Regions from separate parts of the Streptomyces sp. NPDC048419 genome, predicted to be linked through region 3. Evidence: riboswitches for the same ligand, from Rfam matches in the RefSeq annotation. Region 3 holds a riboswitch; each other region holds the start of a gene.
The links. A riboswitch is a leader RNA that binds a small molecule or an ion and turns the genes downstream of it on or off. The one in region 3 is predicted to bind thiamine pyrophosphate.

Region 1: another riboswitch for thiamine pyrophosphate. It lies ahead of thiC (phosphomethylpyrimidine synthase ThiC); the one in region 3 lies ahead of ACGFYN_RS17950 (thiamine ABC transporter substrate binding subunit).
Region 2: another riboswitch for thiamine pyrophosphate. It lies ahead of thiO (glycine oxidase ThiO); the one in region 3 lies ahead of ACGFYN_RS17950 (thiamine ABC transporter substrate binding subunit).

Annotation. Positions count from the first base shown of each region.
Region 1 is NZ_JBICXT010000006.1:152,189-159,192, reverse strand. It holds gene ACGFYN_RS15860 (GAF and ANTAR domain-containing protein) at 1-345, opposite strand, end outside; gene ACGFYN_RS15855 (ANTAR domain-containing protein) at 416-1,174, opposite strand; gene thiC (phosphomethylpyrimidine synthase ThiC) at 1,373-3,187, opposite strand; TPP riboswitch at 3,180-3,369, opposite strand; gene ACGFYN_RS15845 (YibE/F family protein) at 3,440-4,900, shown strand; gene ACGFYN_RS15840 (SsgA family sporulation/cell division regulator) at 5,003-5,440, opposite strand; gene ACGFYN_RS15835 (IclR family transcriptional regulator) at 5,538-6,272, opposite strand; gene ACGFYN_RS15830 (DUF5326 family protein) at 6,722-6,934, opposite strand.
Region 2 is NZ_JBICXT010000019.1:139,789-146,792, forward strand. It holds gene ACGFYN_RS33210 (Rv2175c family DNA-binding protein) at 1-23, opposite strand, end outside; gene ACGFYN_RS33215 (NAD(P)/FAD-dependent oxidoreductase) at 89-1,330, opposite strand; gene ACGFYN_RS33220 (hypothetical protein) at 1,376-1,717, opposite strand; TPP riboswitch at 1,771-1,882, shown strand; gene thiO (glycine oxidase ThiO) at 1,880-3,034, shown strand; gene thiS (sulfur carrier protein ThiS) at 3,031-3,231, shown strand; gene ACGFYN_RS33235 (thiazole synthase) at 3,235-4,029, shown strand; gene pknB (Stk1 family PASTA domain-containing Ser/Thr kinase) at 4,148-6,067, shown strand; partial or broken gene ACGFYN_RS33245 (deoxyribonuclease IV) at 6,102-7,004, shown strand, end outside.
Region 3 is NZ_JBICXT010000007.1:225,563-232,566, reverse strand. It holds gene ACGFYN_RS17970 (LOG family protein) at 1-24, shown strand, start outside; gene ACGFYN_RS17965 (LAETG motif-containing sortase-dependent surface protein) at 221-880, shown strand; gene ACGFYN_RS17960 (ABC transporter ATP-binding protein) at 984-2,003, opposite strand; gene ACGFYN_RS17955 (ABC transporter permease) at 2,004-3,605, opposite strand; gene ACGFYN_RS17950 (thiamine ABC transporter substrate binding subunit) at 3,650-4,726, opposite strand; TPP riboswitch at 4,814-4,921, opposite strand; gene rlmN (23S rRNA (adenine(2503)-C(2))-methyltransferase RlmN) at 4,957-6,063, opposite strand; gene ACGFYN_RS17940 (hypothetical protein) at 6,284-7,004, shown strand, end outside.

The DNA.
Region 1 (7,004 bases), on a different contig from region 3:
GTGCGCGGCGTGCGGGGACTTCTGGTGCGTGGCGGCCAGTAGGGCAGGCCATCGGTGCTCGGGCACGGTGTACAGATCGGGGACGAGTACGGGCTCACCGGTGCGGGCGGCGTCCACGGTGGGGCCCTCGCCGAGGGTGTACTGCAGGTCTTCGAAGGCCACTCCTGCCTTGTCCGCCGGGTCGTACCAGACCAGTTCGAGGCCGGAGTGGTCGAGCAGGCAGATGGTGAGGCTGTCGAGGCCGAGTGCGACCGCGCAGGGACCGGGCTCGAGTGCGGTCAGACCATGGCCGGCCTGAGTGGCCGCGGCCAGGAGGCCGGGGATGTCGGGGGCATCTGCGGGCACCGCGGGTACTCCTTGACTGAGTGCGGTGGGGCGCCCGTGGCGCGGGCCGCAGGGCGACATGAAACCAGCGTCACGAGCGGTGCGGCCGGTCCTGGGATGCGGCGAACGTCCCTGCGGATACGCCGCCCTCGACGACGAGTTGGCACAGGCGGGTCAGTGACGTCCGGTTGTCGCGGGCGTGGGCGCGCAGGCGCTGGAAGGCCGCATCGGGCGGGATGTTCAGGCTGGCCCCGAGGGCGCCTTTGGCCTGTTCGATGATGATCCGGCTGTTGAGCGCGGTCTGCAGTTGGCCGACCCGTTCGGCCTGGTCCTGGGCCAGGCGTTGGTGCAGGATGCCGATGGTCGCGGCATCCGCCAGGGCCTGTCCCAGACGCAGGCTCGCCGGGTGCAGGCCGGCGGGACTCCCGTGGAAGACGTTCACCGCGCCGATGACCTCCTCGCGCAGGCGCAGCGGGATGGCGGCCACGGCGGCATATCCGGCCGTGCGGGCCGCCTTGGTGAAGCGCGGCCAGCGCACGGCGGTGTCCGACCGGGTCAGGTCCACCGGACCGACCTGTTCCTGCTGCCGGCAGCAGTCCCTGGACGGGCCCTCGTCGAACTCGACCTGGGCCTCCTCCAGTTGGTGTGCGGTGTGGGTGGATGCGGTCACGTCCACCAGTCGTCCCTGGGCGTCGACCATGACCACCCCGGTGGCCGACACGTCCAGCAGCGCGAGCATGTGCTCGGTCAGCACATGCAGGAAATCGACCAGGTAGAAACCCTCCACCAGGGTGTCGGCCAACTCCAGGAAGGCTCGCGCGAGTCGTTCCTCCCGCTCCCACCGCACCATCGCGCTCCTCCTCCACCCCCTGCCCAGGACCGCCGGCTGACGATCCGGCCCGGGAGGCGTGGGCTCGGTGTCATTGTCCCGCCGTCACACCAGGCCGGGAACAGAACCGCCGCATTCGCGGCACCGGCAGGGTGAACACGACTGCGGGCGGGCGCCGGAGCCTGGCTCAAGGCTCCGGCGCGCTTTCGGGCTCCGCCGTCAGTCGGCGATCGGCAGATACACCCTGTTCCCGGCGGCCGCGAACTCCTTCGACTTCTCCGCCATGCCCGCCTCGATCTCGCTCCGGTTCCCGCCGTGCTCACGGCGGATGTCCTGGGAGATCTTCATCGAGCAGAACTTCGGCCCGCACATCGAGCAGAAGTGGGCGGTCTTGGCCGGCTCGGCCGGGAGGGTCTCGTCGTGGAACTCCCGTGCCGTGTCCGGGTCCAGGGCGAGGTTGAACTGGTCCTCCCACCGGAACTCGAAGCGGGCGTCGGAGAGCGCGTCGTCCCAGTCCTGGGCGCCGGGGTGCCCCTTGGCGAGATCGGCCGCGTGAGCGGCGATCTTGTAGGTGATGACGCCGGTCTTGACGTCGTCACGGTTGGGCAGCCCCAGGTGCTCCTTGGGCGTGACGTAGCAAAGCATGGCCGTGCCCCACCAGGCGATCATCGCGGCACCGATACCGGAGGTGATGTGGTCGTACGCCGGCGCGACGTCCGTGGTCAGCGGGCCGAGCGTATAGAACGGAGCTTCATCGCAGATCTCCTGCTGAAGGTCGATGTTCTCCTTGATCTTGTGCATCGGGACGTGTCCCGGGCCCTCGATCATGGTCTGTACGTTGAAACGCTTGGCGATCGTGTTGAGTTCCCCGAGCGTGCGCAACTCGGCGAACTGCGCCTCGTCGTTGGCGTCAGCGATAGAACCCGGCCGGAGGCCGTCTCCCAGCGAGTACGTGACGTCGTAGGCGGCGAGGATCTCGCATAGCTCCTCGAAGTTCTCGTACAGGAACGACTCCTTGTGGTGCGCGAGGCACCACGCGGCCATGATCGAGCCGCCGCGCGAGACGATGCCGGTCTTGCGGTTCGCGGTGAGCGGGACGTACGGCAGGCGGACGCCCGCATGGACCGTCATGTAGTCCACGCCCTGCTCGGCCTGCTCGACGACGGTGTCCTTGTAGATCTCCCAGGTGAGCTCCTCGGCCCTGCCGTCGACCTTCTCCAGGGCCTGATAGAGCGGCACGGTGCCGATGGGCACGGGGGAGTTGCGCAGCACCCATTCACGGGTCGTGTGGATGTTGCGGCCGGTGGACAGGTCCATGACCGTGTCGGCGCCCCAGCGGGTCGCCCAGGTCATCTTCTCGACCTCCTCCTCGATGGAGGACGTCACCGCGGAGTTGCCGATGTTGGCGTTGACCTTCACCAGGAAACGCTTGCCGATGATCATCGGCTCGACCTCCGGGTGGTTGACGTTGGCCGGCAGTACCGCGCGGCCCGCCGCGATCTCGTCGCGGACCACCTCGGGCGCCACCTTCTCCCGGAGCGCCACGAACTCCATCTCGGGCGTGATCTCGCCCTGGCGCGCGTATGCGAGCTGGGTGACCGCCGTCCCGTCGCGTCCGCGCCGCGGCTGGCGTGGACGTCCGGGGAAGACCGCGTCGAGGTTGCGCAGCCCGCCCCGCGGCGAGGTGTGCTTGATGCCGTCGTCCTCGGGGCGGACGGGGCGGCCCGCGTACTCCTCGGTGTCGCCGCGGGCGACGATCCAGTTCTCCCGCAGCGGGGCGAGCCCCCTGCGGACATCGGTTTGTGTGAGCGGATCGGTGTACGGGCCGGAGGTGTCGTACAGCGTGACCGACTGCCCGTTGGTGAGGTGCACCTGACGGACCGGCACCCGCAGATCGGGGCGCGAGCCCTCGACATACGCCTTGTGCCAGCCGATAAACTTCCCGGCCTCCGAGGACTGTTCACCGGACTGTTCGCCCTGAATGAGCGGTTCGTCCTGGTTGGAGGCAGGCGTGCGTGCGTCCTTGTTGGTCATGAGACCTACTCCCTACGCCGGCATTACCCGGTAACAGGTTCGGCGGTCGACGCAGCGATATCCGTCTGTCGACGTCTCGTGGGGAACATCACCCAAGTTCGGTGATGTTCCACGTGAAACATCGCAGGGACGGAGGTCAGCGCCCTCTCAGCCCGGTGCTCCGAGCTCCCGCGTGTGCAAAGGTGCCTCCACGCTAGCGTCAATTCCGGCGAGCTGAACAGGGGGCCCCGGCGTTCTTGCAATGATCGGGCGGTGACCACGACACGCCAGCACCCCTATCCACCCCCGGAGCCGCCCCATGGGCACGGCTCCGACAGCGGCCAGGGACACGGTCCCGGTGCTGGGCACGAGCCCCGGGTTGAGCCCGGCCATGGCTCCGGTGCCGGGCACGGTCACGGCGGCGGCCACGGTCATTCGCACAACCACGGTCCGGCGGCGCCCGTCTCCAAGCACCTGCGCAAGGTCATCGCGGCAGTCCTCATCCCGTTCACCGCGGCCGTGGTGGTCGGGCTCGTGGTGCTGTGGCCCGGCGGTGCCCCGGGGCACCAGCGCAGCGGCGTGGGCTTCGACCGGCAAACCCAGCAGGCGACGGTCGCCAAGGTCGTGAACGTGAGCTGCAAGTCGGTGAACGCCTCCGGCCAGGCCGCGGCCGGCGACACCTCCGGCGCCGCGGGCTCCTCCGCACAGCAGCCGGAGAAGGGCACTTGCAAGAAGGCGACGATCCGCGTCGACACCGGCAAGGACAAGGGCCGTACGTTCACCGAGATCGTGCAACCGGACCAGTCACGCCAGTTGCACGAGGGCGAGAAGGTGGTGGCCGCCTACGAGCCTTCCGCGCCGAAGGACCTGCAGTACTCGGTCACCGATGTGAACCGCCGGCTCCCCATGGCGCTGCTCGCGGGCATCTTCGCGCTCGCCGTCGTGGTGGTGGGCCGCCTGCGCGGTGTCATGGCGCTGGTCGCGCTGGCCGTCAGCTTCATGGTGCTGACCTTCTTCATCCTGCCCGCGATCCTCCAGGGCTCGGACCCGCTGCTCGTGGCGGTGATCGGGTCGAGCGCCATCATGCTGCTCGCCCTCTACATGTGCCACGGCCTGTCCGCCCGTACGTCCGTGGCGGTGCTCGGCACGCTGCTCTCGCTCGTGCTGATCGGCCTGCTCGGCTCCGAGTTCATCGGCTGGGCCGCGCTGACCGGCAACACCGACGACAGCACCGGCCTGATCCACGGCCTGTATCCGTCGATCGACATGAGCGGTCTGCTGCTCGCGGGCGTCATCATCGGCTCGCTCGGCGTCCTCGACGACGTGACGGTCACCCAGACCTCAGCGGTGTGGGAGCTGCACGAGGCGAACCCGTCGATGGGCTGGCGAGGGCTGTACCGGGCCGGTATCCGCATCGGCAGGGACCACATCGCGTCCGTCGTCAACACCCTCGTCCTCGCCTACGCGGGCGCCGCACTGCCGTTGCTGCTGCTCTTCTCCATCGCGCAGAGCGGCGTGGGGACGGTCGCCAACAGCGAGCTGGTGGCGGAGGAGATCGTACGCACGCTGGTGGGTTCGATCGGCCTGGTCGCCTCGGTCCCGGTCACGACGCTGCTCGCGGCCCTGGTGGTCGCGGCCGACCGTCCGGGGGCCGAGCCGGCCGCGGGGAGGGTGCCGGGCGCAGCAGCGCCGGTTCCGGCGCGATCGGGGAGAGGCCGGCGCCGTAAGCGCTGAGCCGATGGCTGCCGCGTCTTGCCCGCATCCCCTGCGAAGAAGCGTTCCTGCAACCCTCCGCTGCACGCAGAAGCGTTACAGCCACTCCGCGGCACCAACCTGTCAGCCGGCGCTCTGCTCCTCCGCCAGAATCCGGTCCAGCGCCTCGTCGAGATGGGCGTCGAAGTCCGCGAGGGAGCCCTCCTGGCCGAGCGGCACCAGCTTGTCGGTGCGGTCGAGGAAGGCGATGAGCGGCACCGTGGAAGAGCGGAACAGCGCCTGGTCACAGCCCACCTGAAGCCGGATCAGGACCTCTGTCAGCGAGTCCGGTTCGGCGGGTGAGACCCGCACATCCCCCTCCCCGCACGGCCGGCCCACCCCGTCGATGAGCAGTTCACGGCCGAACGCCCAGGTCACCGGAGCATCACCGGGCAAGTGGAAGGTCAGCCGTACGGCATACGGATCAGAGGTCTCGTACCGCAGTTCCACCGGGATGCGGAACGAAAGCTCCTCGGACACGAGAAAGCTCATCATGACCTCTGCCTGTACGGACTCGCGCATCGCCTACCCCGTCTTGTGAAGCCGAACGGCCGGGAATCGCCCCGGACTCTGGTGGCATCTTGCTGAACGTACACAGCAGATCACAAGGAGTGAGTTTTCAGATACTGATAGAGAGCGCCAGTGACCCCAGCAGCTGCCCGATCTCGCGCTGCAGTTGCTCGATCGCGGACACCAGCCGATCAGCCTGATGAGCAGGCAAGGAGATGGCCATCGTGGCGGCCGCGGTGCCCGCCGTGATCGGGATCGCCGCGCAGACCGTCCCCAGCGCGTATTCCTGTCGCTCCGTCACCGGTTCCAGCCGACTCGCCCGTTCGAGTCGTCTCAGCAGCGCATGGTTGTCACGCACCGTGTACGGAGTGAGGGACTGCACGGGGTAGCGGTCGAGGTGATCACGGCGGGCGGTCTCGTCCAGCTGGGCGAGCAGGCACTGCCCGATCGCATGCGCGTGCGCGGTCTCACGGAAGTCGGCCCACTCCTCGACCGCCGGATTGCCCGGGGTGTCGGAGACGCACATCACCTCGATCTCGCCCTCCTGGTACACCGCGTAGTACACGGGCACACCGATCGCATCCCGCCAGCGGGCGAGCGCGTCGACGATCGTGCTGCGACGTTTCTGCTGGGCTGCGCCGCTGCTGAGCCGTACGGCCGCGTCACCGAGGAAGAACAAGCCCTTGTCCCGGCACAGATAGCCCTCGTGGACCAGAGTGCGCAGCAGGTGGTACGCCGTCGGCAGCGCCAGGCCCGTCTCGCGGGCCAGCTGTTTGGCGGGAGCCCCGTTCTCGTGCCCGGCGACGCACTCCAGCAGGCGCATGGCGCGCTGGACCGATCCGATGAGGGTCGCGGACTGCGACGGGGCGGAAGAGGCGTCCGCGGACGGCTCCGCGGGGGGCGCCGTCGAGCCCGTCGGTGTCGGTGATGCCGAACGCGACGGCGGCGGTGATGCCGCCGGACGCGACCGGGCAGCCGCTGCCGTGGTGCGTTCCTGCGTCGAGGGCCCCGGTTGTTCGGGGGGCCTGATGCGGTGTCGCGGGGGTGGAGCCGGAGGTGCGTGGGGGTCCGTGACTGCGGTGTCTACCGTGACCAAGGATGTCTCCCGTAGCGCGAGGGGGCAGCCCGTGCCGGGGAACACGGGTGGGAAGGTACGCCGCTCGCGGGGTCTTCCCCGCGTCGATTTCCGGACTCTAATGGCCAGTCGCCGTCTTGAGACGGCCTGTCCGGAAAACTTCCCTCGCGCGAGGGAACCGGTGATTCCTGTTACCGATCACCGGTGTCCCAGGGGTCTCACCAGTCGCTTCGTGACGACGAGCTCGACATGAACTTCCGCACGACGTAGATCAGTCCGCCGACCAGTGCCACGAATACCAGCACCTTGAAGAGCAGCCCGATGACGAAGCCGACCACGCTGGCTATCAGCCCGCCGAACACGACCAGGGCGATGACCGGCACCGCGACCCACTTCACCCACCACGGCAGTCCGCCGAAAATCTCTCCCATTGCCCTCGTCCTTACCTCTCCGCCCGACTGCTGTGCAGGGCTCCATTGATGTCCTGCACTCGATGCTAGG
Region 2 (7,004 bases), on a different contig from region 3:
ATGTTTGCGTCAATCTCGGTCACGGAATCAAGCCTGCCATCCCGCACTGACAGTCGGAAGCCGGACTGGCCCGACCTGGGGTTCCGCGTCACGTCGTGGCGGCCTTCAGGGGCCTTGCCGGATCCCCGATGCGCTCGGCGTCCATCGGGGTGCCGGCCTCGATCAGCCGCCTGCCCTGCGCCAGGTCCCTGGGCCGGCCGACCGCGAGCAGGCCGACCAGGCGGCCCTCGCGCAGCCAGCAGACGGACCACGCGGGCCCGGACGGGTCGCCGCGCCACAGGGTCGTGTCGGCACAGGCGTGGTGGCCGGCGTACTGGACGAAACGGCCGAACTGCTCCGACCAGAAGTACGGAACGGGGTCGTAGACGGCCGGTGGCGCACCGGTGGCCCCGCCGACGATGTTCTCGGCCACCGTGCGCGGCCCCTGGAGGGCGTTGTCCCAGTGGTGGACCAGCAGGCGCTCGCCGTACCGCCCCGAGGGGAAGGAGGCGCAGTCGCCGACGGCGTAGACGTCCGGCGCCGAGGTGCGCAGATGGGCGTCGGCGACGACCTCGTGGTGCGTTCCGAGCTCTATGCCGGAGCCGGTCAGCCAGGCCGTGGCGGGGCGTGCGCCGATGCCGACCACTACGGCGCCCGCGGGCAGCCGTGATCCGTCGTCGAGGACGACCGCGCCCGGCTCGACGCGCTCCACGCGCGCGTGCGTGCGCAGTTCGACGCCGGCGTCGGCGTACCAGGCGGCCATCGGCGCGGCCACCTCGGCCGGCAGCGCGCCCGCGAGCGGCCGGTCGGCCGCCTCGACGACCGTCACGGCGCAGCCCGCCTCGCGCGCGGCCGTGGCGAACTCGGCGCCGATCCAGCCCGCGCCGACCACCACGATGTCGTGCTGCCGGGCGAGCACGGGCCGCAGCCGCTCGGCGTCGTCCAGGGTGCGCAGCAGATGCACGCCGGGGACGCCCTCGGCGCCCGGCAGGCGGATCGGTTCGGCACCGGTGGCGAGCACCAGGACGTCGTAGGGGACGGGCCCGGCCTCGGTGTCCAGTTCGTGCTCGCCGGGGCGCAGGCCCAGCACCTCGCACCCGAGCCGGAGTTCGATGCCGAGCGCCTCGAAGTCGACGTCGAAGGCGGAGCCCTCGGACTTGCCGAGCAGGACGGCCTTGGACAGCGGGGGCCGGTCGTAGGGCTGGTGGGGCTCGGCGCCGATCAGCGTCACGCGGCCGGTGAAGCCCTGTTCGCGCAGGGCCACCGCGCACTGCACACCGGCCATGCCCGCGCCCACCACGACCACGCGCCGCGGGGGCGGCCCGCCCGTCTCCTGCGTCTGCTCGCTCACCTGATCACCCTAGCCAACTGACAAATTGTCAGTCAGCAGTCGTGCTCACTCAGTGACCTGCTCCACAACGCTGGTGCCGCTGCCTGTCTGCGACTCCCACTCCCAGCTCTCCTCCAGCCGCACGCGCCCGTCCGGCAGCTCCACCACCGTGGACACGCAGTGCCCCGAGGACGTCGTGCCGTCCCGCTTGAGCTGGACGTACCGGAAGTCCAGCCGGTCACCGGCCCGGGTACCCACCAGATGACCGCGTACGACGTCGCCACCCGCGTACTCGGCCCAGATCCCGCCGTCCTTCTCGTGGTACGTGAACCGCGTCCGAGTACCCACCTGACCTGGGGCCTGGTCGGCGACGGGGGCGAGGACGAGGCCGTCCAGCGAGCGGGGCATGGCAGGAGGCTCCCTTACAGAGGCGCGGGGGGTCGGGCTAGGGTGGCCAACGTACAAGCACTCGCGGGAGCCCGGACGCACCGGGCTGAGAGGGAGGCTGGCGGCCTCCGACCGTACGAACCTGATCCGGGTCATGCCGGCGAAGGGAGGGGCTGGACGCCCATGCCGTCACGTACGTCAGACGTCCTCGTCATCGGGGGCGGAATCATCGGCCTGGTCACGGCCTGGCGCGCCGCGCAGCGCGGGTTCGCCACGGCCGTCGTGGACCCCGAACCGGGTGGCGGGGCCGCGCAGGTGGCCGCCGGGATGCTCGCCGCGGTCACGGAGCTGCACTACGGCGAGCAGACCCTGCTCGGCCTGAACCTGGCCTCGGCCCGCCGCTATCCGGAGTTCGCGGCCGAGCTCACCGACCTCACCGGCCACGACCTCGGCTACCGCCGGTGCGGCACGCTCGCCGTCGCGCTGGACGCCGACGACCGCGCCCACCTGCGCGAACTGCACGCCCTGCAACGGGAGTCGGGCCTGGACTCGGAGTGGCTGTCGGGCCGCGACTGCCGGCGCCTGGAGCCGATGCTCGCACCCGGCGTGCGCGGCGGGCTGCGGGTCGACGGCGACCACCAGATCGACCCGCGGCGGCTGGCACGCGCGCTGGTCGCCGCGTGCGAGCGGGCGGGCGTGGTCTTCCACCGCCAGTGGGCGGAGCGCTTCCACGTCGCGGGGGACCGGGCCTCCGGTGTCACCACGGCCGACGGCACCGAGCTGGGCGCGGGCCAGGTGGTGCTCGCCGCGGGCAGCCTCAGCGGGCGGCTCCCGGGTGTCCCGGACGACGTGCTGCCGCCCGTGCGGCCGGTGAAGGGGCAGGTGCTGCGGCTGACCGTGCCGCAGCGGTTCGCGCCCTTCCTGAGCCGTACCGTGCGCGCCGTGGTGCGCGGCAGCCAGGTCTACCTGGTGCCGCGTGAGAACGGCGAGCTGGTGATCGGCGCGACCACCGAGGAGCTCGGCTGGGACACGACGGTCACCGCGGGCGGGGTGTACGAGCTGCTGCGCGACGCGCACGAGCTGGTCCCCGGCATCACCGAGCTGCCGCTGACGGAGACGCGCGCGGGACTGCGCCCGGGCTCCCCCGACAACGCGCCCCTGCTCGGCCCGACACAGCTGCCCGGGCTGCTGCTGGCCACCGGGCACCACCGCAACGGCGTGCTGCTCACGCCGGTCACCGGCGACGCCATGGCGCATGTCCTGGCCACCGGCGAACTCCCGGACGAGGCCCGCCCGTTCACCCCGAGGCGCTTCGCGCGCGTGGAGCAGCCCGCATGAACATCTCCGTCAACGGAGAGCCCCGGCAGTTCGCCTCCGGCACCGCTCTCGACACCGTCGTGCGGACGCTGGCCCCGGCCCCCTCCGGAGTCGCCGCCGCCCTCAACGAAACCGTCGTCCCGCGCGCCCAGTGGCCGTCGACCTCCCTCTCCGAGGGGGACCGCGTCGAGGTCCTCACCGCCGTCCAAGGAGGCTGACCCATGGCCGACGATCCCTTCGTCATCGGCGGTACGGCCTTCACGTCCCGCCTGATCATGGGCACCGGCGGTGCCCCCAGCCTCGACGTGCTGGAGCGGGCGCTGGTGGCGTCCGGCACAGAGCTGACGACGGTCGCGATGCGGCGCGTGGACCCCTCGGTGCACGGCTCGGTGCTGTCCGTCCTGGACCGGCTCGGCATCCAGGTGCTGCCGAACACGGCGGGCTGCTTCACCGCCGGGGAGGCGGTGCTGACCGCTCGCCTGGCGCGCGAGGCACTCGGCACCGAACTGATCAAACTTGAGGTGATCGCCGACGAGCGCACCCTTCTGCCCGACCCGATCGAGCTGCTCGACGCCGCCGAGACCCTGGTCGACGACGGCTTCACGGTGCTGCCGTACACCAACGACGACCCCGTCCTCGCCCGGAAGCTGGAGGACACCGGCTGCGCGGCGATCATGCCGCTCGGCTCGCCCATCGGCTCCGGTCTCGGCATCCGCAACCCGCACAACTTCCAGCTCATCACCGAGCACGCGCGCGTGCCGGTGATCCTGGACGCGGGCGCCGGTACGGCCTCGGACGCGGCGCTCGCGATGGAGCTGGGGTGCGCGGGTGTGATGCTCGCCTCCGCGGTGACGCGGGCGCGGGAGCCGCAGCTGATGGCGGAGGCCATGAAACACGCCGTGGAGGCGGGCAGGCTCGCGCACCGGGCGGGCCGCATTCCGCGCCGTCATTTCGCCGAGGCGTCCTCGCCGCGGGAGGGGCGCGCGCACCTGGATCCCGAGCGTCCCGCGTTCTGAACGCGCGTTCGACGGCCCTCGAGAACCGGTGCGAGGTCCGTCACAGGTCGGCTGCAGTCACGCCCCGATCCGGCAGGAAGGGACGGTCCTGTCGGTCACGGCTCGTACACTCACCTGCGTGGATACGACCCTTCAGGACCCTCTGGTCGGGCAGGTGCTCGACGGGCGCTATCGCGTGGACGCGCGGATCGCGGTCGGCGGCATGGCCACGGTCTACCGGGCCCTGGACACCCGCCTGGACCGCGTGCTCGCGCTGAAGGTGATGCACCCGACGCTCGCCGCCGACGGCACCTTCGTCGAGCGCTTCATCCGGGAGGCGAAGTCGGTCGCCCGGCTGGCCCACCCGAACGTGGTGCAGGTCTTCGACCAGGGCACCGACGGGTCGTACGTCTATCTCGCCATGGAGTACGTCGCCGGGTGCACCCTGCGCGACGTGCTGCGCGAGCGCGGGGCGCTGCAGCCGCGCGCCGCCCTGGACATCCTGGAGCCGGTCCTCGCCGCCCTCGGTGCCGCGCACCGGGCCGGTTTCGTGCACCGGGACATGAAGCCGGAGAACGTGCTGATAGGGGACGACGGCCGGGTGAAGGTCGCCGACTTCGGGCTGGTCCGCGCGGTGAACACGGTCACCAGCACGACGGGGACCGTCCTCGGCACGGTCTCCTACCTCGCACCGGAGCAGATCGAGCACGGCATCGCCGACCCCCGGGTCGACGTGTACGCGTGCGGTGTCGTCCTGTACGAGATGCTGACCGGCGACCGGCCGCACGGCGGGGACTCGCCGGCGACCGTCCTCTACAAGCACATCCACGAGGACGTCCCGCCGCCCTCGGCCGCCGTGCCGGGGCTGGCGTACGAGCTGGACGAGCTGGTCGCGGTGGCCACCGCCCGCACCCCGGACCGGCGTCCGCAGGACGCGGTGGCGCTGCTCGCACACACGCGTGACGTGCGCGCCGCGCTCGACGCGGACCAGCTCGACGCGATGCCGCCGCAGGCCCTCGCCGCGGGCCACATGGACATCTCCCAGGACCGTACGAGCGTGATCCCGCGCGCCCTGGCGATGCAGCATCCCCTGCCGGTGCACGAGGACGACGTCCTGCGCACCAGCCGGCTGGAGAGTCCGCCACCCCTGCCGCCGCGGCGGCGCGGCGCGGGCGCCCGGCGCGGTCCGGTCGCGATCGTCCTCGCCGTGCTGCTGGTCCTCGGGGTCGGCGCCGGCGTCTGGTACATCAACTCCGGCCAGTTCACCAAGGTCCCGCCGGTGCTGGCGAAGACCCAGACCGAGGCGCGGAAGCAGCTCGGGGACGCCGGGCTCGACCTCGGCAAGGTCCAGCACGCCTACAGCGACACGGTCAAGCGGGGCACGGTCATCAGCTCGGACCCGGTACCGGGCAGCCGTATCCGTGACAACGCCGCCGTGACGCTCACCATCTCCGACGGCCCGGAGACCGTGCGGGTGCCGGACCTGGAGGGCCGGCCGCTGGGCCAGGCCAGGGCCCAGCTGAAGAAGGCCGCCCTGGAGCCCGGCATGGTCACCCGCGAGTTCAGCGACGACGTCGACAAGGGCTCCGTGATCTCCACCGACCCCGAGGCGGGCACGACCCGGCACGCGGGCTCGGCGATCGCGCTGGTCGTGAGCAAGGGCAGCCCCGTCGACGTCCCGGACGTCACCGGGGAGGACCTGGAGGACGCGAAGGGCGACCTGGAGGATGCGGGCCTGGCGGTGAAGATCGCCCCGGAGCGGGTCAACTCCGAGTTCGACAAGGGCCAGGTCGCCACGCAGACGCCCGCGGGCGACGGCCAGGCCGCCGAGGGCGACACGGTCACGCTGACCCTCTCCAAGGGCCCGGTGATGGTCGAGGTCCCGGACGTCAAGGGTGACAGCGTCGACGACGCGAAGCAGACGCTCGAGGGCGCCGGCTTCAAGGTCAGCGAGGACCGCGGGCTGCTGGGCCTGTTCGGCGACACCGTCAAGGACCAGTCCGTGAAGGGCGGGGACAAGGCGCCCAAGGGGTCGACGATCACCATCAAGATCCGGTGACGGAGCACTTCGTACCGCGTGACACCCTTGGCGGGTGAAGAGTCTGCAGCCCCGCAACCCCGTCGGCGGCCACGTTCCCGTGGCCGGCGGCCTGAGCTCCGTCGGCCTGTCCTACGCCCATGACCTCAAGGCCGAGACGGTGCAGGTCTTCGTCGCCAACCCGCGCGGCTGGGCCACGCCCGCCGGCAGTCCGCGGCAGGACGAGGAGTTCCGCGCGGTGTGCGAGGCCGAGTCGATCCCGGCGTACGTGCATGCCCCGTATCTGATCAACTTCGGTTCGCACACCGAGGCGACCGTCGAGAAGTCCGTGGAGTCGATGCGGCACTCGCTGCGGCGCGGGCGGGAGATCGGGGCGCTCGGCGTGGTCGTGCACACGGGCAGCGCCACCGGCGGCCGGGACCGCTCCGTGGCCCTGAAGCAGGTGCGGGAGCATCTGCTGCCGCTGCTGGACGAGCTCACCCATGACGACGACCCGTTCCTGCTGCTGGAGTCGACGGCCGGGCAGGGCGCCTCGCTGTGCTCGCGGACCTGGGACTTCGGACCGTACTTCGAGGCGCTGGACGCCCACCCCAAGCTGGGCGTCTGCCTGGACACCTGCCACATCTTCGCGGCCGGGCACGACGTGACCGGGCCGGTCGGCATGCACCAGACGCTGGACCTGCTGGTGGACACGGTCGGCGCGGGCCGGCTGAAGCTGATCCACGCCAACGACTCCAAGGACGTCGTCGGCGCGCACAAGGACCGGCACGAGAACATCGGCGCAGGTCACATCGGCGAGGAGCCGTTCCGGGCGCTGATGACCCACCCCGCGACCGAGGGCGTACCGCTGATCATCGAGACGCCCGGCGGCAAGGAGGGACACGCTGCGGACGTGGAGCGCTGAAAAAACTTCGCGATTCACGGTCCGCCAAGGAATACCCCCATGGGGTATACGGTT
Region 3 (7,004 bases):
GCGTTGAAACGTCTCCGTGGTTAATAAGAAGGTAAAGCCAACGGCCGGGCCCCGCCTATGCATTGACACTTCTTATGGAACGCTTATAGACCTGTGGTTCTCCTGGGGAATGTGAGGCTTCGCCTCCACAGCTGCTTCACGTCCCCCTGTCAGCCCCCCGCCGTTGCGCACCCCGTGAAGGGCAAACGTGTCCATATCCCGTCGTACCGCACGTCGTTCCGTGCAGATCCTTGGCGTTGCCGCCGCCTCCTCCGCGCTTGCTCTGAGCGCCGCGGGCAGCGCGCTTGCCTGCAACATCAGCGAGTTCTCCGCCGAAGCCAAGTGCGACGGCGGCAAGGGCAGCATCGTCGTCACCGACAAGGATGGCTCCGGTACCCCGGCCACCATCACCGTGTTCCTCGAGAACAACGGCGCTGACGTCCAGAAGGTCGGTGAGCAGGACGTCACGGGCACCCGTGAAGGCGTCGTTGTCACCTTCAACGAGGACTGGAAGCCGAACGCCGAGTACCGCGTCCACGTCACGGCCGGGAAGAACCAGGATCGCCCGATCGTCGACAAGGACATCACGCCGAACCTGACGACCCCGTCCGAGGGTTGCTCGAAGGACGAGTCGACCCCGCCGGCGACCCCGTCGCCGTCGGAGTCCACCACGCCTCCGGCCGAGGAGTCCCCGACCCCGTCCGCCTCGGAGAGCAGCTCCGCTCCGGCCGGCACCTCGAGCAACGCGCCGTCCCCGGCGGCCGGTGACTCGAACCTGGCCGAGACCGGTGCGAACTCCAACACCGGCATGATCGCCGGTATCGCGGGCGCGCTGGTCGTGGTCGGCGGCGGCGCCGTCTTCTTCGGCATGCGTCGTCGTGGCGCGAGCAGCAAGAGCTGACGCCTGACCCGCAGTGTCGCTGTGGCCCGTCCCCGTATCCCCGGGGGACGGGCCACGGTCGTCTCACACGGAAAGTGACCTCGGCGGACGGTGACCTCAACGGTCAAGCGAGTACGACGACTTCGGCCGCGTCGAACTCCACGCCGACCACGTCCCCGACCTCCGGCGCCGCCCGCAGCGCGCACGCCGCCTCCAGCCGCGGCGCCTCCTCCGGCTGGAGCCGCACGGCGACGTGGGTGCCCTTGAAGGTGCGTGCGGCGACCGTGCAGCGCAGGCCCTGGTCGGCGGCGACGAGGCGGACGCCCGCGGGGCGCACGAGCAGCGTGCGCGGGCCCTGGGGGGCGTCCTCGGGCACCGGCAGCTTGCCCCACGGGGTGTCCGCGGCCTGACCGGCCACCGCGCCCTCGACCACGTTGTCGAAGCCCAGGAACCGGGCCACGAACTCGTCCGCGGGCCGCTGCCAGACCTCCAGCGGCGTACCGGACTGGGCGATCCGCCCGTCCCGCATCACCACGACCCGGTCGGCGAGCGCGAACGCCTCGCCCTGGTCGTGCGTCACCGCGAGGACCGTGGTGCCCAACCGCCCGAAGAGTTCCCTGAGTTCGACGACCAGCCGTTCCCGCAGCGAGCGGTCGAGCTGCCCCAGCGGCTCGTCCAGCATCAGCAGCCGGGGCCGGGGCGCGAGCGCCCGCGCCAGCGCCACCCGCTGCTGCTCACCGCCCGACAGCGACGCGACAGCCCGGCGGGCGGCGCCCGGGAGGCCGACGAGGTCCAGCAACTCCCGTACCCGATCGTCCTGTTGCGGGCGGGACGCCCCATGCATCCGCGGGCCGAAGGCGACGTTCCCGCCCACGTCCCGCTGCGGGAAGAGCTGGTGGTCCTGGAACATCAGGCCCACTCCCCGCTTGTGCGCGGGAACGCCCCTCTGGTCGCGGCCGTCGAGCGACACCCGCCCGCCGTCGAGGGGTTGCAGCCCCGCCACCGTCCGCAGCAGCGTCGACTTGCCGCTGCCGCTGGGCCCGAGCACGCACACGATCTCGTGCTCGGCGACATCGAGGCGGACGGCGTCGAGCACGGCCCGGCCGCCGAAGCGGACCGTCGCGTCCTGAAGGCTCAGCAGCATCTAGAACTCCCCGGTCCGGTCGGTACGAAGTCGCTCCAGGACCAGCAGCGCCACCGCGCACACCACCATCAGAATCGTCGAAAGGGCCATCGCCTGGCCGTAGTTGAGGTCTCCCGGGCGGCCGAGCAGCCGTGCCACGGCGACCGGCAGCGTCGGGTTCCCGGGGCGCGCGATGAACACGGTCGCCCCGAACTCCCCCAGTGACACGGCGAACGCGAACCCGGCCGCCACCAGCAACGCCCGCCGCACCAGGGGCAGATCGACCTCCCGCCACACCCGCCACGGCGACGCGCCGAGCACGGCCGCCGCCTCCCGCAGACGCGCGTCCACGGCCCTCAGCACCGGCAGCATGGTCCGTACGACGAAGGGGACGCCCACCAGCGCCTGCGCGAGCGGCACCAGGATCCAGGAGGAGCGCAGGTCGAGCGGGGGCTGGTCGAGGGCGATCAGGAAGCCGAAGCCGACCGTCACCGCGGACACGCCCAGCGGCAGCATCAGCAGCGCGTCGAAGCCGCGCACCAGCCGGCCCGCGTCCCGGCGGGCGAGGGCCGCGGCGGCGAGAGCGCCGATCAGCACGGCGATGGCGGTGGCGGCGGCCGCGTACTGGAGGGAGTTGCCGATCGACTCGATCGGCGGGACGAGGAAGGTGCCGCCGTCCTCGTGGGTCAGCGACCGGTAGTAGCCGAAGTCCGGGGCGTCCAACGACCGTTGCACCAGCACGGCCAGCGGCAGCACGAGCAGCACGGCGACCGTGGCGAGCACCCCTGCGAGCAGCCCCCACTCCCGCGCCCCGCGCGGCCGCCGCGCGGTCACGGACGCGTCGACCAGCCGCAGGGCCGTCTCCCGCCGCCGTACGGTCCAGGCGTGCACCGCGAGGATCGCGCCCACCGCCGCGAACTGGACGATGGTGAGCACCGCGGCCGTGGAGAGGTCGAAGATCTCGGACGTCTGCCGGTAGATCTCCACCTCGAGGGTGGAGAACGTCGGCCCGCCCAGGATCTGCACCACGCCGAATGAGGTGAAGGTGAAGAGGAAGACCATGAGCGCGGCCGCGGCGACGGCGGGCGCGAGCGCGGGCAGCGTCACCTTGCGCCATGCCTTCAGCGGCGAGGCGCCCAGCATCCGCGCGGCCTCCTCCTGCCGAGGGTCCAGCTGGCCCCACAGACCGCCCACCGTCCGTACGACGACGGCGTAGTTGAAGAAGACGTGCGCGAGCAGGATGGCCCACACGGTGGTGTCCAGCCGTACGCCCCACAGCTCGTCCAGGAGCCCGCCGCGTCCGACCAGCGCCAGGAACGCGGTGCCGACGACGACCGTCGGCAGCACGAACGGCACGGTGACGACGGCCCGCAGCACCTGTTTGCCGGGAAAGTCGAAGCGCGCGAAGACGTATGCGCCGGGGAGCGCGATGAGCAGCGTGAGCGCGGTGGAGGCGAGCGCCTGCCAGGTGGTGAACCACAGGACGTGCCGGATGTCGGACTGCGTGACGACGTCCGCGATCCGGCCGAACTGCCAGGCCCCGTCCACCTTGAGCCCGCGTGCCACGATCGCGGCCACGGGCCAGGCGAAGAACAGCGCGAAGAACGCGACGGGCACGGCCATGAGGCCGAGCCGCGCCGCGCTCCCCGCGCGACGGCCGCGGACGGCTACTTCAGTACGAGTGACGTCCACGACTTGACCCACTGGTCACGGTTCTCGGCGATCTCGCCGGGCGCCATCTTCTCCGGGTCCTTGGCCGGCTGCCCGAACTTCTGGAACTCGGGCGGAACCTGAGCGGCCTCCCGCACCGGGTAGACGAACATGTTCAGCGGCATGTCGTCCTGGAACTCCTTGGTGACCAGGAAGTCGAGGAGCGCCTTGCCGCCCTTGGTGTTCTTGGCGTTGCTGAGCAGTCCCGCGTACTCGATCTGCCGGAAGCAGGTGCCGTACGACGTCCCGGTCGGCGCCGTCTTCGGCTTCGGGTCGGCGTAGATGACCTCGGCGGGCGGCGAGGAGGCGTAGGAGACGACGAGCGGCCGGTCGCCCTTGGCCTTCTTGCCGCCTGCGGAGCCGGAGAACTCCTGGTTGTAGGCCTGCTCCCAGCCGTCGACGACCTTCACACCGTTGGCCTTGAGCTTCTTCCAGTAGCCCTGCCAGCCGGCGTCGCCGTACTTGGCGGCCGTGCCGAGCAGGAAGCCGAGGCCGGGCGAGGAGGTGGCGGCGTTCTCGGTGACGAGGAGGTTCTTGTACTCGGGCTTGACCAGGTCGTCGAACGACTGCGGCGGCGTCAGCTCGTGCTTGCTGAAGTACGCCTTGTCGTAGTTGACGCAGATGTCGCCGGAGTCGATGGGCGTGACCCGGTGCTTGGCCTGGTCGACCCGGTACTCCGGCAGGATCGTGTCGGAGCCCTTGGCCTCGTACGACTGGAAGAGGCCGTTGCCGAGCGCCCGCGACAGGAGGGTGTTGTCGACACCGAAGAAGACGTCGCCCTGCGGGTTGTCCTTGGTGAGGATGGCCTTGTTGACGGCCTGACCGGCGTCGCCGTCCTTGAGGACGTGGACCTTGTAGCCGGACTGCTTCTCGAAGTCGGCGAGGACGCTCTTCGAGACGGCCCACGAGTCGTGGCTGACGAGAGTGACGGACTTGGAGTCGCCGGACCCGTCGCTGCCGGACGAGGATCCGCACGCGGACAGCGTGACGAGTCCCAGCCCGACGACCAGGGCCGCGAGCTTCCTGTTGTTCACCGAATTCCTCCTGGCTGACCAGGAAGAGACGCGGCCCCGCCCGGGACCGGCGGACATGGCCGACGGCTCCCGGGCAGGGCGCAACAGCTTGAGTGATCACCGAACTTCCTACCCAGAATGACCTGGGCAAGGTTCAGAGGGTCTGCGGCCCGGTTGCCGCACTCTCAGCGCTGTGGCGCTCCCCTGTCGGAATATGCAGATGTATGTACGGGTGTTCGTACCGGCTCAGGTTACCGCTCGGTGGCCGCGAGCTGACCGCAGGCCCCGTCGATCTCCTGCCCACGGGTGTCCCGGACAGTCACCGGTACACCGTGTGCGGCGATGGCCTCCACGAAGGCCTTCTCGTCCTCGGGCCGGGAGGCGGTCCACTTCGACCCGGGCGTCGGGTTGAGCGGGATCAGGTTGACGTGCACGGGCTTGCCCCTGAGCAGCCGCCCGAGCCGGTCGCCGCGCCAGGCCTGGTCGTTGATGTCGCGGATGAGCGCGTACTCGATGCTGAGCCGGCGCCCGCTCCTCTCGACGTACTCGAACCCGGCGTCGAGGACCTCGCGCACCTTCCACCGCGTGTTCACGGGGACGAGGGTGTCGCGCAGCTCGTCGTCCGGGGCGTGCAGCGAGATCGCGAGCCGGCACTTCAGGCCCTCGTCGGCGAAGCGGTGGATGGCCGGCACGAGCCCCACGGTCGAGACGGTGATGCCTCGCTGCGAGAGCCCGAGCCCGTCGGGGGCGGGGTCGGTGAGCGCACGGATGGCCGTGATGACGCGCTTGTAGTTGGCGAGGGGCTCGCCCATCCCCATGAAGACGATGTTGGAGAGCCGGGCGGGTCCGCCGGGCACCTCCCCGTCCCGGAGCGCCCGCATCCCGTCCACGATCTGATGGACGATCTCCGCGGCGGACAGATTCCGGTCCAGCCCCGCCTGCCCGGTGGCGCAGAAGGGACAGTTCATCCCGCAGCCGGCCTGCGAGCTGATGCACATGGTGACCCGGTCCGGGTACCGCATCAGCACGGACTCGACGAGCGTCCCGTCGAACAGCCGCCACAGCGTCTTGCGGGTGGTGCCCTGGTCGGTCGACAGATGCCGTACGACCGACATCAGGTCCGGCAGCAGCGCCTCCTGCAGCCTGCCGCGCGAGCCGGCGGGGATGTCGGTCCACTCCGCCGGGTCGTGCGCGTACCGCGCGAAGTAGTGCTGCGAGAGCTGCTTGGCACGAAACGGCTTCTCCCCGACCTCGGCCACCGCCTCCTTGCGCTCGGCAGGCGTGAGATCGGCAAGGTGCCGCGGTGGCTTCTTGGCTCCGCGGGGGGCGACGAAAGTAAGTTCTCCGGGTGCAGGCATAACCCTTCCAGTGTCGCAGATCAACTCGTGTGACCTGGTGACGGTGGGCGTGCCGGAAGGCCTCTCCCGCACCATTCCTGTGTCGTCCCTCGCTCCGCGGGTGGGCGTCCCTTATGCTCCGTCCACCACAAATCACCTCGAATCAGCGGAGGACAGGACGCCGGGAATCAACCGTGAGCGCCTCATCAGAACGCTGACATTCTGGCTGCGTCCTGACTTCGTGCTGCGGGTGATCAACCGGTTCCAGAAGATCGCGGGCTTCGACCGCTCGATGGCCTTGGCCTCCGGTGCGCTGACCGCGTTGCTCCCGCTCGCGGTGCTGGGTGGCGCGCTCTTCGGCGAGGAGGCCGCCGACCGGATCATCAACCGCTACGGCCTCACCCGCGGCGGCGCCGAGGCCGTCAGAACGGTGTTCTCCGCAGAGTCCGCGAGCGCCGGCGTCGGCGTCTTCGGGATGGCGTTCCTGGCGATCTCGGTGCTGAGCTTCTCCCGGGCCATGCAGCGCCTGTTCGAGCAGACCTGGGAGCTGAAGCCGCTCAGCGTGCGCAACACACGCAACGGCCTGTGGTGGATCTGCACGCTCAGTTTCTATTCGGCGGTGATCGGCTGGATCTACGTCACGCTGGGCGGCGGGCGCCTGGGACTGCTGGCCGCGGTGTGCGAGGTACCGGTGTCCGCCGCCTTCCTCACCTGGAGCGGCTGGATCCTCTCCGCGAGGCGGCTCGCCTGGCCGGTCCTGCTCCCCTTCGGGATCTCCGCAGCCGTCCTGACCGCGGCCTATTCGGTGGTCGCGACGGTGTATCTCCCGCGTCTGTTCAATTCCTACGCCTCGCGCTACGGCGCCGCCGGTGCGGTCTTCGGGATGGCCTCGACCCTCTTCGGCGCCATGGTCGTTCTCGTGGCGTCAGCGGCACTGGGGCGGGAGGTACGGGACGAACTCA